Regions from separate parts of the Nocardioides sp. P86 genome, predicted to be linked through region 2. Evidence: riboswitches for the same ligand, from Rfam matches in the RefSeq annotation. Region 2 holds a riboswitch; each other region holds the start of a gene.
What was found. A riboswitch is a leader RNA that binds a small molecule or an ion and turns the genes downstream of it on or off. The one in region 2 is predicted to bind thiamine pyrophosphate.
Positions count from the first base shown of each region.

Region 1: it holds a riboswitch for thiamine pyrophosphate, as region 2 does, so the genes downstream of both, M3673_RS07050 (thiamine ABC transporter substrate binding subunit) here and M3673_RS04065 (FAD-dependent oxidoreductase) in region 2, are expected to answer to the same signal.
Region 3: it holds a riboswitch for thiamine pyrophosphate, as region 2 does, so the genes downstream of both, thiE (thiamine phosphate synthase) here and M3673_RS04065 (FAD-dependent oxidoreductase) in region 2, are expected to answer to the same signal.

Region 1 covers NZ_JAMAYE010000001.1:1,486,022-1,491,202, reverse strand. The annotation lists gene M3673_RS07065 (M1 family metallopeptidase) at 1-1,175, opposite strand, end outside; gene M3673_RS07060 (GNAT family N-acetyltransferase) at 1,310-1,798, opposite strand; gene M3673_RS07055 (alpha/beta hydrolase) at 1,855-2,775, opposite strand; TPP riboswitch at 2,902-3,032, shown strand; gene M3673_RS07050 (thiamine ABC transporter substrate binding subunit) at 3,022-4,140, shown strand; gene M3673_RS07045 (iron ABC transporter permease) at 4,137-5,181, shown strand, end outside.
Region 2 covers NZ_JAMAYE010000001.1:887,434-892,614, forward strand. The annotation lists gene thiC (phosphomethylpyrimidine synthase ThiC) at 1-368, opposite strand, end outside; gene M3673_RS04050 (thiamine phosphate synthase) at 486-1,295, opposite strand; gene M3673_RS04055 (thiazole synthase) at 1,292-2,074, opposite strand; gene thiS (sulfur carrier protein ThiS) at 2,071-2,271, opposite strand; gene M3673_RS04065 (FAD-dependent oxidoreductase) at 2,268-3,551, opposite strand; TPP riboswitch at 3,664-3,773, opposite strand; gene M3673_RS04070 (fumarate hydratase) at 3,870-5,181, shown strand, end outside.
Region 3 covers NZ_JAMAYE010000002.1:492,219-497,399, forward strand. The annotation lists gene M3673_RS09880 (siderophore-interacting protein) at 1-780, opposite strand, end outside; gene M3673_RS09885 (class I SAM-dependent methyltransferase) at 794-2,077, opposite strand; gene M3673_RS09890 (FAD-binding oxidoreductase) at 2,074-3,450, opposite strand; TPP riboswitch at 3,519-3,614, shown strand; gene thiE (thiamine phosphate synthase) at 3,605-4,333, shown strand; gene thiD (bifunctional hydroxymethylpyrimidine kinase/phosphomethylpyrimidine kinase) at 4,330-5,181, shown strand, end outside.

The sequences.
Region 1 (5,181 bases), 600 kb from region 2:
AGGTCGGCGGCGTCGGTGAACTCGGTGGGCGCCGGGCGCCACAGGGCGCCCGAGGCCGGGGTGGCGTACAGGTCGTCGAAGTGCTCCTGGGCGGTGTCACCGCCGTGGCGGGCGTCCCAGAGCCACTCGGCGTAGGTCGCGAAGCCCTCGGCCAGCCAGATGTCGTGCCAGTCGACCAGGGTCACGGAGTCGCCGAACCACTGGTGCGCGGTCTCGTGGACGAGGGCACCGTCGGCGGCGCCGACCGAGGGGTAGAACGGGCGGGTCTGGGTCTCCAGCGCGTAGCCCACGTCGGCGTCGTCGACGACCAGCCCGGCGGCGTCGAAGGGGTAGGGGCCGAAGAGCCTCTCCTGGAAGGCGATCACCTTCGGCAGCAGCCGCCGCGCCGCGGCGGCGTCGCCGCCGGTGACGTCGGTGAAGGACCAGATCGGGATCGTGCGGCCGTCGACCGACTCGGTCTGCGACTCGAAGACGTCGAACTGCCCGATCGAGACCATGGCCAGGTAGGTCGCCATCGGGTCGTCGGCCCGCCAGGTCCACGTGGTGGTGAGGCCCTCGTCGCGCTGGGAGACGAGCACGCCGTTGGCGGTGGCCTCGTAGCCGGTGGGCACGGTGAGGCGGAAGGTGTAGCGCGCCTTGTCGCCGGGGGTGTTGTTGGAGGGGATCCAGGTCATCGTGCCGACCGGCTCGCCCAGGGCGGTGGCGCCGTCGGCCGTGCGGACCCAGCCCTCGGTGGACCCGTCGGGGTCGATGTGCTCCTGCGGCTCGCCGGCGTAGTCGACGCGCACCGTGAAGCGCCCCCGGTCGAGCCCGCCGTCGGGGCGCACCGTGAGCTCGTGGCCGTCGCGCGAGAAGGCGGCCTGCTCGCCGTCGACCAGCACGCGCGACACGTCGAGACCCTCGAGGTCGAGGTCGAAGCGGCCCAGGTCGCGCGCCGCGACGGCGACGATCCGCGTCGTGGCGGTGAGCTGGTTGGTCCCGGGCGTGTAGTCGAGCGACACGTCGTAGGACCGGACCTGGTAGCGCGCGTCGCCCTGCCGCGGGAAGAGCGTGTCGCCGCCCGCACCGGCCTCGCTGCCGGCCTGCGCCGCGTACGCCGCCGGGGGCGCGAGCGCCACCACCCCGGTCGAGGCGAGGGCGAGGGTGGCCAGGGAGAGTCCGAGTCGTCGCAGCACGTCTCGGACCCTACGCCCGCCCGACCCCGCCGGCGACCGCCCCGCCCCGCCCCCGGTGGTTGAGGAGGGAGCGCCAGCGACCGTCTCGAAACCTCCGCGGCCCCCACCACCCCCGCAGGCCACGCCGGGACCTCTCAGCCGCGCCGCCGCATCGGTACGTGGGGGATGCCGTCCTCCAGGAACTCCGGCCCGTCGACGGCGAAGCCGAAGCCGGCGTACCAGCCCGCCAGCGGCGCCTGGGCGTCGAGCACGACGTCACGGCGCACCGCGCTCCCGGTCTCGGCCCCGGTCTCGCTCCCGGTCCCGGTCCCGTCGCACAGCGCTACGCACGCCTCCATCAGCGCACCGCTGAGTCCTCGCCCGCGCCCCGCGGGATGCAGCACGACCCGGCCGACGCGCCACGTGTCGCCGTCGTCGAGCACCCGGGCGTAGCCCAGCACCGGCACCTCGTCGGGTCGCTCGGGGTCGGGGAGCACGACGTGGCGGGTGCCGGGCTCGGTGTCTCGGCCGTCGAGGTCGGGGTAGGGGCAGGCCTGCTCGACCACGAAGACCTCCTGCCGCAGCCGCCACACGGCGTAGGCGACCGCCGGCGCGAGCCCCGCGAAGTCGCTCGACCACACCACCGGGCCGCCCGCCGGGCCGCCCGCCGAACCGCCCGCCGAACGGCTCACCGGGCCGCTCACCGGGCCGACCCCCGCAGGAAGGCCTCGACGGTGCGCCGGGCCCGACGTGCCTCGGGGATGAGCGGCAGGATCGGGTAGACGTGGATGAGGTCGGGCTCCTCGACGTAGGTGAGGTCCCACCCGGCCTCGGCGGCCCGCCGCGCCAGCAGCCGTACGCCGGGGACGAGCAGGTCGCGCGTGCCGCAGAGCACGAGCGCCGGCGGCAGGCCGGCGAGGTCGCCCAGCGCCGGGGAGACCTCGGGGCGGGCCAGGTCGTCGGGGGAGCCGGCCCACCACGCGGCGTAGGCGTGCAGCTTGGACTCGAAGAGCCACGGGTCGCGCGCCGCGAACCACCGGGTCGCGGGCGTGGAGGTGGTGAGGTCGACCCAGGGCGAGAGCAGCAGCAGCCGCTCCAGCGACCCCGCCGGGTCGAGACCGCGGTCGCGCACGCTCTGGGCCACGGCCAGCGCGATGCCGCCGCCGGCGGAGTCGCCGCCCAGCAGCACCGGGCCGTGGGCGCAGGCGCGCGCGACGACGTCGACGAGCCGGTCGTGGGAGTCGGCCCAGGTGCTGCCCGGGGCCAGCGGGTAGTCGGGCAGCACGACCCGCACCCCGAGCCGGCGGGCGAGCGCGGCGGCGTAGCGCACGTGGAAGGGGTCGATGCCGGCGATGTAGGCGCCGCCGTGCATCCACACCAGGGTCCGCTCGGGCTCGACCCCACGCGGGGCGAGCACGTGCACGTCGAAGCCGGCGGAGGAGTCGGTGACGAGGGTGAAGCGCCGCGCGAAGCCGGGCACCAGCCCCGTCGCCAGCCCGGGCGCGCGACGTGCCTGCCCCTCGAGCACGCGCTCGCGCTCCTCGGGCAGCGAGCTCAGCTCGCCGGCCCGGCGCAGTCGGGGGATGAGGGTCGCGAGGAGCTGGTGGCGGAGGCTCGGCACGCCGGAAGCCTCTCAGACCCCGCCAGCAGCGCCCACCGACCGGGCGCCGGGTGGCCACGGCCCGGCGCCCGACCGTGCCGGACCGGACGGCGACCCGCCGGCGACCTGCCGGCGACCTACACTGGCCGCAGAAGACAGGGGAGCACGACCGGCCACCGGTGGCGTGCTGAGAGTGCGGACGACGAGTCGCGTCGTACCGCAGACCCTCCGAACCTGCTCCGGCTAGCACCGGCGAAGGGAGGCCACATGAGGCGTGCGCGCGCACTCACCGTCCTGACCACCGCGGTGGTCCTCGGCCTCACCACGGCCTGCTCGCTGGTCGGCAGCGGCGACGACGACCCGACCGCCGCCGACACGGGCGGTGCGGGCTCCTCCACCGGCGCCGGCGGCACCGAGGGGGCCACCGGCGACGGCAGCGAGGTCGTGCTGGTCACCCACGAGTCGTTCGTCCTGCCCCAGAAGGTCGAGCGGGCCTTCGAGCAGCAGTCGGGCTACGACCTCGTGGTCCGCGCCTCCGGTGACGCCGGCAGCCTCACCAACAAGCTGGTCCTGACCAAGGACTCCCCGACCGGCGACGTGGCCTTCGGTGTCGACAACACCTTCGCCTCCCGCGCGCTGGAGGAGGGCGTCTTCGCCCCCTACGCCTTCGACGCCCCCGCCGGGGTCTCCGACTACGCCGTGCCCGGCGACGACGAGCAGGCCCTGACCGCCGTCGACAACGGCAACGTGTGCGTCAACGTCGACGAGACGTGGTTCGCCGAGCGCGACCTCGAGCCGCCGGCCTCGCTCGACGACCTCACCGACCCCGCCTACCGCGACCTGCTCGTCGTGCCCGGAGCCACGACCAGCTCCCCGGGCCTGGCCTTCCTGCTGGCCACGATCGCGGAGTACGGCGAGGACTGGCCCGACTACTGGGCCGACCTCATGGACAACGGCGCCAAGCTCGTCGACGGCTGGTCGGACGCCTACCAGACCGACTTCACCCAGGGCGGCGGCTCCGGCGACCGCCCGGTCGTGGTCTCCTACGACTCCTCCCCGGCCTTCACCCTCGCCGACGACGGCACCTCGACCACCCGGGCGCTGCTCGACACCTGCTTCCAGCAGGTCGAGTACGTCGGGGTCCTGGCGGGCGCGGAGAACGTGGCCGGGGCCGAGGCGCTGGTGCGCTTCATGACCGGGCCGGAGGTGCAGGCCGCGCTGCCGGAGTCGATGTACGTCTTCCCGGTCGTCGAGGGCACCGAGCTGCCGGCCGACTGGGCGCAGCACGCCGAGCGCCCCACCGACCCCTACGAGGTCGACCCCGCCGAGATCGCCACCGAGCGCGCCACGTGGCTGCAGGAGTGGACGGACGTCGTCACCCGGTGAGGCGTGGGCTGACCCTGGTGGCGCTCGCGGCGCTGCCGGTGGCGGTGCTGGCGGTCTTCTTCGTGCTGCCGGTGAGCGGCATGCTCGCGCGGGGCTTCGTCGTCGACGGCGTTGTCGACCCGGGCGCCGTGCTCGAGGTGCTGGGCCGCGAGCGGGTGCACCGGGTGCTGTGGTTCACCGTCTGGTCGGCGACGGTGGCCACGGCGCTGTCGGTGCTGCTGGGCCTGCCGGCCGCCTTCGCCCTGCACCGTCTCGACTTCCCGCTGCGCCGGGTGGTGCGGGCCGCGCTGCTCGTGCCCTTCGTGCTGCCCACCGTGGTCGTCGGCATCGGCTTCCGCCAGCTGCTGGGCGAGGCGGGCCCGCTGGCCTTCCTCGGCCTCGACGGCAGCCCGGTGGCGATCGTGGCGGGCCTGGTCTTCTTCAACGTCGCCGTGGTCATCCGCGGCGTGGGCGCGGCGTGGGAGTCGCTCGACCCGCGCCCGGGCGAGGCGGCCGCGGCGCTGGGTGCGAGCCCGCTGCAGGTGCTGCGCACCGTGACGCTGCCGGCGCTGCGCCCGGCGATCGTGTCGTCGGCCAGCGTGGTCTTCCTCTTCTGCGCCACCGCCTTCGGCGTCGTGCTGACCCTGGGCGGGCTCCGCTACTCCTCGGTGGAGACTGAGATCTACCTGCTCACCACCAACCTGCTCGACCTCCAGGCGGCCGCGGCCCTGTCGATCCTCCAGCTCGTGGCGGTCACCGCGCTGCTGCTGGTGGCCGCGCGGCTGCGGGCGGTGCCCGACCCGACGCTGGCGCGCGTCGTGCCCCGCCCGCGCCGCCCCCGCCGCGGCGACCTCCCCCAGCTGGGCGCCACCGCGCTGCTGCTCGTGGTGGTCGCCGCGCCCGTGGCGGTGCTGGTGAGCGGCTCGCTGCGCGTCGACGACGCCTGGAGCCTGGGCAACTACCGCGCCCTGCGCACCCCCGGCGAGGGCGGCGCCCTGCTGGTGCCGGTGACCGACGCGCTGCTCACCTCGCTGCGCACCGCGGTCGACGCGACCTGGATGT
Region 2 (5,181 bases):
CGCGCCGCGACGTACTCCATCTCCCGGGTCACCTCGCCCCGGCGCGCGTAGTGCAGCTGCGTGACGCGCACCCCGGGCACGGCGCGGCGCGGGGCCGCCGTCTCGCCGCGCCACGCCTCGGTCGCGGCCCCGCGACGCACAGCGGCGCGGCCGTCGTCGAGCAGCTGCGGGGCGCGTCCGGCGTAGGTCTCGGTGTCACCGCGCGCCGCGATCCAGTCGCCGCGCAGCCGCGGGAGGCCGACCTCGGGGTCGCAGCCGGGCCCGGCCGTGCAGTAGCGGTCGAAGGTCTCGCCGTTGGTCAGCGCCACGCGGGTCACCGGCGTGCCGGCCTCGGTCAGCACGCGGGAGTGGGCGGGGTGGGTGGTCATGGGGGGCTCCTCAGGTCGGGTCGGGTCGTGTCGGGTCAGGTCAGGTCAGGTCGGGGCGGGTCGGGCGCCGCGCGTCGTCACGCGCGGTTCGCTCGTCCACCGCCCCGTCGTGACGGGTCAGCGGAGGGGCTGGCGGGCCGGCAGAGCGGTCGACGGGGCGTGACAGCTCGCGCGCGCGGGTGGCTCGGGCGGCTGGCGCTCGGGCGGGTGTGAGGTGGGCGGCCGGGAAGCGGGTGGTGGGCCCCCGGGTGCTTGACGCCCAGGTGGCTGGGCAGCGAGTGCTCGGGAGGCGGGTGGGGGCAGGCGGGCCAGGAGGGCGGCCACCTCGGCGGCGGGGTCGCGGGCGCGCATGACGCCGCCCATCACGGCCACCCCGTGGGCGCCGGCGTCGAGCGCGGCGGCCACGTCGTCGCGGCCGATCCCGCCGAGGGCGAGCACCGGCACGCCGGCGTCCGCCGCCTCGGCGTACGCGGTCCGCGGCAGCGGCGGGAGGTGGCCGGGCTTGCTCAGCGAGACGCCGAAGGGCGACAGCACGACGTACGTCGCGCCCTCGGCCGCCGCCGTGCGGACCTCCCCCACCGCGTGGCAGGAGCGGCCCACCACCGGGCCGGCCGCCGAGGTCGCCCAGCGGCCGGGTCGCTGGTGGGCGGCCAGGTGCACGCCGTGGGCGGCGGGGTCGGGCAGCCGCGAGGAGATCACCACCAGACCGGGCAGCCGGGCGAGGGCGGCCAGGAGCGCGTGGCGCGCACGCGGGTGCAGGTCGGGCTCGCGCACGACCACCGCGCGCAGGCCGGCCTCCACGCACTCCGCGACGGTGCCCACCAGGCTCCGGCCCAGGCTCAGCTGGGAGCGGTCGGTGAGCAGCAGCAGGCGCGGCGGTCCGCCGGGTCCGGGCCACGGCGAGGGGCGGGTCGGCCGGGCGCTCACGCCCCCGCCCCGATCCGGCCCTCGACGGGGCTGGAGGCCCGGGCCGTGCGCCGGCGGGGCACCCGCCCGGCGTGCCGCGCGGCGTGACCGGCCTCGACGGCCAGCCGCAGGGCGCGCGCCATGCGCACGGGGTCCTCGGCGCGGGTCACGGCGGTCGCGGCGAGGACGGCGTCGCAGCCCAGCTCGAGCGCGAGCGCGGCGTCGCTGGCGGTGCCGACGCCCGCGTCGAGCACGACCGGCACGTCGACGGCGGCGACCAGGGCCTCGATGGCACGAGGGTTGAGCACGCCCAGCCCCGAGCCGATGGGCGAGCCCAGCGGCATCACCGCGGCGCAGCCGAGGTCGGCCAGCCGGCGCGCCACGACGGCGTCGTCGGTGGTGTAGGGCAGCACGGTGAAGCCGGAGCGCACCAGCGTCCCGGCGGCCTCGAGCAGCTCGACGGGGTCGGGCATCAGCGTGACCTCGTCGCCGACGACCTCGAGCTTGACCCAGTCGGTGCCGAGCGCCTCGCGGGCCAGCTCCGCGGTGAGCACGGCCTCGCGGGCGGTGGTGCAGCCGGCGGTGTTGGGCAGCACCCGCACGCCGGCGCGGTCGAGCACGTCAAGCACCCCGCCGGGGCCCCGGGCGCCGGTGCGCCGCATGCTCACCGTGACCAGGCCGGGGCGGGCGGCCGCCAGCACGGCGGGCAGCAACGCCACCGAGGGCAGACCGCCGGTGCCGAGCAGGAGCCGGGAGGCGAGCGCGACGCCACCGACCACGAGGTCGTCGTCGGCGCTCATCCGCCCTGCACCGCCGTCACGACCTCGACCACGTCGCCGTCGGCGAGGCGCCGGTCCGCCAGCTGCGCACGGGGCACGACGACGCCGTTGAGGGCGACCGCGCAGCCGCGCCCGGCGCCGGTGGGGGCCAGCAGCTCGGCCAGCGTGGTGGTGTCGTCGAGGCTGCGCGCCTCGCCGTTGAGCACGACGTGGGTCATGGGCGGTCTCCGGCCGGGTGGGGGTGTGCTGGGGCGGTCGGGTGGCGGTGCGGTGGCGCGGGCGGCGGATCGAGGCGGCGCGGATCGAGGCGGCGCGGATCGAGGCGGCGCGGATCGAGGCGGCGCGGATCGAGGCGGCGCGGATCGAGGCGGCGCGGATCGAGGCGGCGCGGGTCGAGGCGGCGTGGGTCGAGGGCGGGCTCGACGTGGCCGTGGTCGAGGTGGTCGGCCACCAGCGCGGCCACGAGCGGGGCGAGCAGCACGCCGTGGCGGAAGAGACCGACGGCCAGCACGGTGTCGCCGTCGGTGCCCGTGTCGCCGTCGGTGCCCGTGTCGCTGTCGGTGCCCGTGTCGCGGGCTCCCGGCGTCTCGCGCCCGCCGGTGCCCGTGTCGTGGCCGCCGTCGGCCCGACCCGCGGACCAGCGCGGCCCGGCCGGCCCCACGAGCGGCAGGTTGTCGGCCGTGGCCGGACGGTCGCGGGCGGTCGCCTCGAGCAGCTCGGCGCGGTCGAGCCCGGGCAGCAGCCGGCAGGCGGCCTCGAGCAGGCGGCGCACCCCGCCGGCGGTGACCACCGGGGGCGCGTCGTGCTCCTCGCTGGTCGCGCCGACGACCACCTCGCCGTCGGCGCGGGGCACGACGTAGACGGGCGCGCCGTGGACCCACCCGCGCACCGTGCGCTCGGGCGGGTCGTCGCTGCGCAGCCGCAGGATCTCCCCGCGCACGCCGCGCACCAGTCCGGTCGCGGCGATCCCGGTCGCGACCACCGTGCGGTCGACCGGAGCCCCCGACGGGGCCGGGAGGAGCCGGGCGCGGTGCCGGTCGAGCAGGGCGGCCACGACCTCGCGCGGGGCGACGCTGCCCTCGTCGGGCAGCAGGGCGGCTCCGGCGACGCCGGCGCCGAGGCGCGGCTCGAGGCTGCGGGCGGCCCGTCCGCCCACGACGTCGACGGGCCGGCCCAGGCGGGCCAGCAGCGCGGCCTGGCGCTCGACCAGCTGGAGGTCGGCGTCGTCACGACCGACGAGGAGCGTGCCGCCCGGGCGCAGCGCGACGCCCCAGCGGCGGGCGGCGGCCGGCCACAGCGCGAGGCTGCGCAGGCCCAGGTCGAGCAGCGCCTCCTCGCCGTGCCACACCTCGGCGGTGGGCGCGAGCATCCCCGCGGCGGCGTAGGACGCACCGCCACCGGGGGCCGGGTCGACGACCTCGACCTCGTGGCCGCGCCGCACCAGCTCGTCGGCGCAGGCCAGGCCGACGACCCCCGCGCCGAGCACCCGCACGCGCACGGGTCAGCCCCTCCGGGCCGAGCGGGGCGGAGCCCCGGCGCACCCCCTCGTCGGGGGACTCGACGGAGCGCTCGACGGCGGGCTCGGACGACGGGTGGTGGGACGTGACGACAGCACAGCTGCTCCTCGCTTCCTTCGCCGGCATGACCCGGATCAGGTTCGACGGTCGGAGCGGCTCAGCTCCCTCTCAGCTCGCTGCCGCGAGCTCCCGTGGTGGACGCCGTCGACCGTAGCAGCCGCTCCGGGCGCCTTCCAGGGGTCGACCGCGGAGCGGGGTCCTGCCCCACGGGGGCGCGCCCAGGCGTAGCCTTGCGGCCCGTGGCCAGCGAACCCGACTTCCGGTACTCCGACCTCCTCCCCACCGGCAAGGACGACACGCCCTACCGGTTGGTGACCGACGAGGGGGTCTCCACCTTCGAGGCCGGCGGGCGCACCTTCCTCCAGGTCGAGCCGGAGGCGATCCGGCGGCTGACCGCCGAGGCGATGCACGACATCAGCCACTACCTGCGCCCGGCCCACCTGGCCCAGCTGCGGAAGATCATCGACGACCCCGAGGCCTCCGGCAACGACCGCTTCGTGGCGCTCGACCTGCTCAAGAACGTCAACATCTCCGCCGGCGGCGTCCTGCCGATGTGCCAGGACACCGGCACCGCCATCGTCATGGGCAAGAAGTCCGAGGGCGTGCTCACCGGCGCCGACGACGGCGAGGCCATCAGCCGGGGCGTCTTCGACGCCTACACCCGGCTCAACCTGCGCTACTCCCAGCTGGCCCCGCTGACCACCTACGAGGAGAAGAACACCGGCAGCAACCTGCCGGCCCAGATCGAGCTCTACTCCACGCCCGCCGCCGACGGCTCGCCGGAGTACAAGTTCCTCTTCATGGCCAAGGGCGGTGGGTCGGCCAACAAGTCGTTCCTCTTCCAGGAGACCAAGGCGATCCTCAACCCGAAGCGGATGCTGGAGTTCCTCGACGAGAAGATCCGCTCCCTCGGCACCGCCGCGTGCCCGCCGTACCACCTCGCCGTGGTCATCGGCGGCACGAGCGCGGAGTTCGCGCTCAAGACCGCCAAGTACGCCTCGGCGCACTACCTCGACAACCTGCCCACCGAGGGCTCGATGAGCGCCCACGGCTTCCGCGACCTCGAGCTGGAGGAGCAGGTCTTCGAGCTGACCCAGTCCTTCGGGATCGGCGCGCAGTTCGGCGGCAAGTACTTCTGCCACGACGTGCGGGTCGTGCGCCTGCCGCGCCACGGCGCCTCGTGCCCGGTCGCGATCGCCGTCTCCTGCTCGGCCGACCGCCAGGCGCTGGGCAAGATCACCGCCGAGGGCGTCTTCCTCGAGCAGCTGGAGACCGACCCCGCGCAGTACCTCCCCGAGCCGGAGGTGCAGGACCTCGTCGGCGCCGGCGACGTCGTGCGCATCGACCTGACCCGCCCGATGGACGAGATCCTCGCCGAGCTCACCCGCCACCCGGTCAAGACCCGCCTCTCGCTCACCGGCCCGCTGGTGGTCGCCCGCGACATCGCGCACGCCAAGATCCAGGAGCGCCTCGACGCCGGCGAGGAGATGCCGCAGTACCTCCAGGACCACCCGGTCTACTACGCCGGCCCGGCCAAGACCCCCGACGGCA
Region 3 (5,181 bases), on a different contig from region 2:
GTCGGCCCAGATCTGCTCGTCGGTCTTGCCCGCTGCCTTGCCGGCCCGCCAGATGGGGCCGGGGTCGACCGCGCGTGGCTGACGGGTGGCGCCTCCGCGCCAGTAGCCCATCACGTCGTAGGCCGTGCTGGGCAGCGACCGCTCGCGCATCAGGTGCTTGCGGATCGCCCGCATCTGCGAGGACTCCCCCGCCATCCAGAAGTATCCCTCGTCGGCGGGCCAGTCCAGCTCCTCGACGACCTCGGCCAGCCGGGAGCGGCCCTCGCCGGGCTGCGGCAGCCAGGTCACGTCGAGGCCCTCGGGCAGGTAGCCGGTCGGCACCTCGGGCACCTCGACCCAGATCCGGGTCGGCACCGCGGCCCTCGCGCCGTCGGCCCGGGTGGTCGTCTGGGCGATGCGGGCCATGGCCGGCAGGGCGGTGAGGTCGCCGACCAGCATCAGCCAGGCCGCTCCCGCCGGCATGGCGAAGGAGCCCTTGGGCTCGGTGACCGTCACGGTCTCCCCCACCAGCTCCTCGGCCGGCCGTGCCGCCCACTCGGTGACCAGGCCGACGTCGTGCACGACGACGTCGAGCACGAGCTCGGTGCCGTCCCAGGAGCGCACCGTGTAGTAGCGGCTCTGGAACTGGCCCGGCACCACGAGGCCCACCCACTCGTCGGGCACGCCGGTCGAGACGAACCCGGCCAGACCGGGCCCGCCGAGGACCAGGCGCACGAGGTGGTCGCTGCGCTGCTCGCGACGCAGCACCACGGCGGCGTACTGCTGGGCGCGGGTGCTCACCGGACGAGGTTAGTCACCAGGTGGGCCGCAGCGGCAATCCGTCGGAGCCGTCCTCGCCGGTGCGCACCGCCAGCACCTGGTGCAGCTGGATCTCGTTGCGCTCGAAGCCGAGCCGCGAGCCGGCCATGTAGAGCCCCCACACCCGGGCCGTGCCCTCGCCGACCTCGGCCACGCACTCGTCCCAGTGCTCGACGAGGTTGGCGCACCAGTCGCGCAGGGTCATCGCGTAGTGGCGGCGCAGGTTCTCCTCGTGCACGACCTCCAGCCCCGCGTCCTGGGCGGTGGCGATGATCGTGCCCGACCCGGTCAGCTCGCCGTCGGGGAAGACGTAGCGGTCGATGAACGCCCCGGTCTCGGTGACCGCGTTGTCGTGGCGGGTGATGCAGTGGTTGAGCAGCCGGCCCTCGGGGCGCAGCCGCTCGCGCAGGAAGGAGAAGTACGCCGGGTAGTTGCGCACGCCGACGTGCTCGAGCAGCCCGATCGAGCTGACCGCGTCGAAGTCGGTCTCGAGCACCTCGCGGTAGTCGCTGTGGCGCACCTCGGCGAGGTCGCCCAGGCCGTCGCGGTCGATGGCCTCCTTGGCCCACGACGCCTGCTCGCGCGACAGCGTCACACCGAGCGCCTTCACGCCGTACTCCCGGGCGGCGTGGCGCACCATGCCTCCCCAGCCGCAGCCCACGTCGAGCAGGCGCTGTCCCGGCCTGAGGTCGAGCTTGCGGCACACGAGGTCGAACTTCTCGGCCTGCGCCTCCTCCAGCGAGGCGTCGGCGTCGGGGTAGACGGCGCAGGTGTAGGCCATCGAGGGGCCCAGCACGTGGCGGTAGAAGGCGTTGGAGACGTCATAGTGGTGGCTGATGACCTCGGCGTCGCGCGTCAGCGAGTGGCGCAGGCCCTCCACGGCGCGCCGCCAGCGCGGCAGGTGCTCCTGCGGCGGGGGCGGCGGCGGCTTGAGGTGGCCCAGGCCGAGCCCGCGCACGAGGGTCACGAGCTCGCCGGGGGTGGGCTTGCGGAAGCGCAGGTGGTTCTGCAGGAGCCGCATGACGGCGTAGGGGTCGCCGGGGTGCACGCCGTGCACGACCAGGTCGCCGGAGACGTAGGCGCGCGCCATGCCGAGGTCGCCGGGCGCGGTGAGCAGGTACGACAGCCCGCGCGGGGTGCGCAGCTCGAGGCCGAGCTCGGCGTCGGGCGGGCCCGCGACGGAGCCGTCGTAGGCCCGGAACCGCACCGGCATGCCGTCGCGCAGCAGGGTCTCGACCGCCTGGCCGATGGTGAGGGTGGATGTCGTGGAGCCGGTCACTGCCTGCGCACCGCCTTGTCGTAGAGGTGGGTGAGTCTGTCGTCGGGGTCGACGCGGGCCTTGACGGCGGCCAGGTGCGCCCCGTCGTAGAGCCGGTCGAAGGTCTCGCGGTCGTAGAAGGCCTCGGAGTAGAGGGACTTGTGCCCGCCGAGGCGGTGCACCTCGGCCTCGATGGCGCGGTTGGTCGGGCCGTCGTCGGCGTCGTCGCCGACGTGCACGGTGCCCCAGAAGCCGACGTTGACGTAGGTCTCGCCGGGCTCGAGGGGGTAGGTGGGCCAGCGCCCGCCGCCGCTGGTGCCGCGGGAGACCAGCGGGCACAGCCACACCGGGCGCATGCCGACCTCGTCGTCGAACCACGCCAGGAAGTCGGGCAGCCGCTCGACGGGCACCTCGACGTCCTGCACCACCCGCTCGCGCCGCGGTCGGCCCGCGCGGGCGTCGAGGCGGTCGACCAGGCCGAGGCGCTGGTCGAGGCCGACGAGGCGGTGGTAGACGTCGGAGCGACGCCAGCGCCGCGGCCACAGGCGTCGTACGACGGGGCGCTGCACCCCGAAGGCCCCCGAGCACCAGAACCAGTCGGTGTCCCAGCGCCAGAGGTAGTCCTCGGTCGTCAGCACGTCGTGCTCGCGCTGCTGCAGGGAGCGGTAGAAGACCTGCTGGCCGGTGTAGTCCGACGCCGGCCCGCCGGGTCGGTCGGTGAAGGTGGCCAGCGTGAGGTAGAGCTCGTCGGGGGAGAACGCGACGCCGTCGAGACCGTCGACCCGCACCCCGTCGTGCTCCCCCGACCCGACCACGGCCGCGATCCCCGCCGCCAGCTCCTTCGCGTCGGCGAAGCGCACGTGGCGCAGGGCCACGAAGGACGGCACCGCGACCAGCGAGATCCGCAGCCGCGTGGCGTAGCCCAGCGAGCCGTAGGAGTTGGGGAAGGTGTCGAAGAGGTCCTCGCCGGGTCGGGTCGTGACGATCTCGCCGGCGCCGGTGAGCACGTCCATCTCCAGCACCGACTCGTGGGGCAGCCCGTGGCGGAAGCTCGTCGACTCCACGCCCAGCCCGGTGACCGCGCCACCGAGGGTGATGGTGCGCAGCTGCGGCACCACCTCGGGCACGAGCCCGTGGGCCAGCGTGGCCGCCACGAGGTCCTCGTAGGTGCACATGCCCTGCACCTCGGCGGTGCGCCGCCCGGGGTCGACCTCGATCACGCCGGTCAGGCCCGACACGTCGAGGCCCGGCGACGTGGTCGCGGTGCGGGGCCGGAACAGGTTGGAGGTGCGCTTGGCCAGTCGCACGGGGGCGGCGGGCGCCAGGTCCGCGTACGACGTCAGCAGGCGGGCGACCGCCTCCTCATGCTGTCTCCAAGCACCGCTCTCAGCCACCCGCCGCACGTTACTCCCGGGTCGTGTCGCCCGGGAGTCGGGTCCGTGTCGCCTCCCGTCGTACGGTGGCGGACGACACGGGGTGCCCGCCGACGCGGGCTGAGAGCAGACCCGTCGAACCTGATCTAGCTCGCACTAGCGAAGGGATGTCGCCGTGGACCAGCCACGCCCGATCCAGCCTGACCCGATCCGGCCCGACCCGATCCGGCCCGACCCCGCCCGGTGGCGCCCCGGCGGCGTCCTGCTGGTCGCCGACACCCGTGCCTGCCGGCCGCGGGGCGTGGTGGCCACGGTGGCTGCCGCCCTCGACGGCGGGGTGCGCTGGGTGCAGCTGCGCGCCAAGACCGAGCCGGACGGCGAGGTGCTCGAGCTGCTGGGCGAGGTGGCCGAGCTGTGCCGCGACCGGGCGCGCCTGGTGGTCGACGACCGCGTCGACGTGCTGCTCGCCGCGCGGGCCCGCGGCCTCGCGGTCGACGGCGTGCACGTGGGCCGGCGCGACCTGCCCGTCGCCCTCGTACGCCGCCTCGTCGGCCCCGACGCGCTGGTCGGGCTGACCACCCCCACCCCGGCGCTGGCCGCCCGCGCAGGCGACCTGCCGCCCGGCACGGTCGACTACCTCGGGGTCGGCGCCTACCGCGCGAGCACCACCAAGGCCGACCATCCGCCGGTGACCGGCGCGGCCGGCCTCGCCGCCGTCGTGGCCGCTGCCGGGCGGCTGCCCTGCGTGGCGATCGGTGGCATCGTCGCGGGCGACCTCGCCGCGGTGCGGGGTGCGGGCGCGGCGGGGGCCGCCGTCGTCGCGGCCGTCTGCGCCGCCCCCGACCCGCGCCGCGCCGCCGCGGCCCTCGTCACCGCCTGGGGCGCCCCGGGAGCCGCCCGGTGAGCCGCCCCGTCACCACCGCGGGGCGCCGGGCACGACCGGACCTGCGCGCCAGGGACCTGCCCCGCGTGCTCAGCATCGCCGGGAGCGACCCCAGCGGCGGCGCCGGCGTGCAGGCCGACCTCAAGAGCATCGCCGCCCACGGCGGCTACGGCATGGCCGCCCTCAGCGCCCTCACGGCCCAGAACACCCAGGGGGTGCGCGCCGTGCACGTGCCGCCGTCGTCCTTCCTGCGCGCCCAGCTCGACGCCGTCTCCGACGACATCGCCGTCGACGCGGTCAAGGTCGGCATGCTGGCCCGCGCCGACGTGGTCGGCGAGGTCGCGGCGTGGCTCGGGCGGACGGCGCCGCCGCTGGTGGTGCTCGACCCCGTGATGGTCTCCACCAGCGGCCACCGCCTCCTCGACGCCGACGCCGAGGCCGCGGTGCGCGACCTGTGCGCCGGCGCCGACCTGCTGACGCCCAACCTCGCCGAGCTGGCGGTGCTGGTCGACCGGCCCGCGGCACCCGACTGGTCGGGAGCGCTCTCGCAGGCGGCCGAGCTGTCGGCGCGCACCGGCGCGGTCGTGCTGGCCAAGGGAGGACACCTGGCGCGCAGCGCCTCCGACCGCGGCGGGGAGGCCGGCTGTCCCGACGCCCTCGTGGACGCCGCCGCGGCGCCGGTGGTGCCGGGCGGCCTGCTCGAGCTGCCGGGGCGGCGGCTGGCGAGCACCGGCACCCACGGCACGGGCTGCTCGCTGTCGGCGGCGATGGCCACCCTGCTGGCCCGCACGGCCGACTGGGCCGGCTCGGCGCGCACGGCCAAGGCCTGGCTCCGCGGCGCCATCGAGCACGGACCGGAGCTCGAGGTC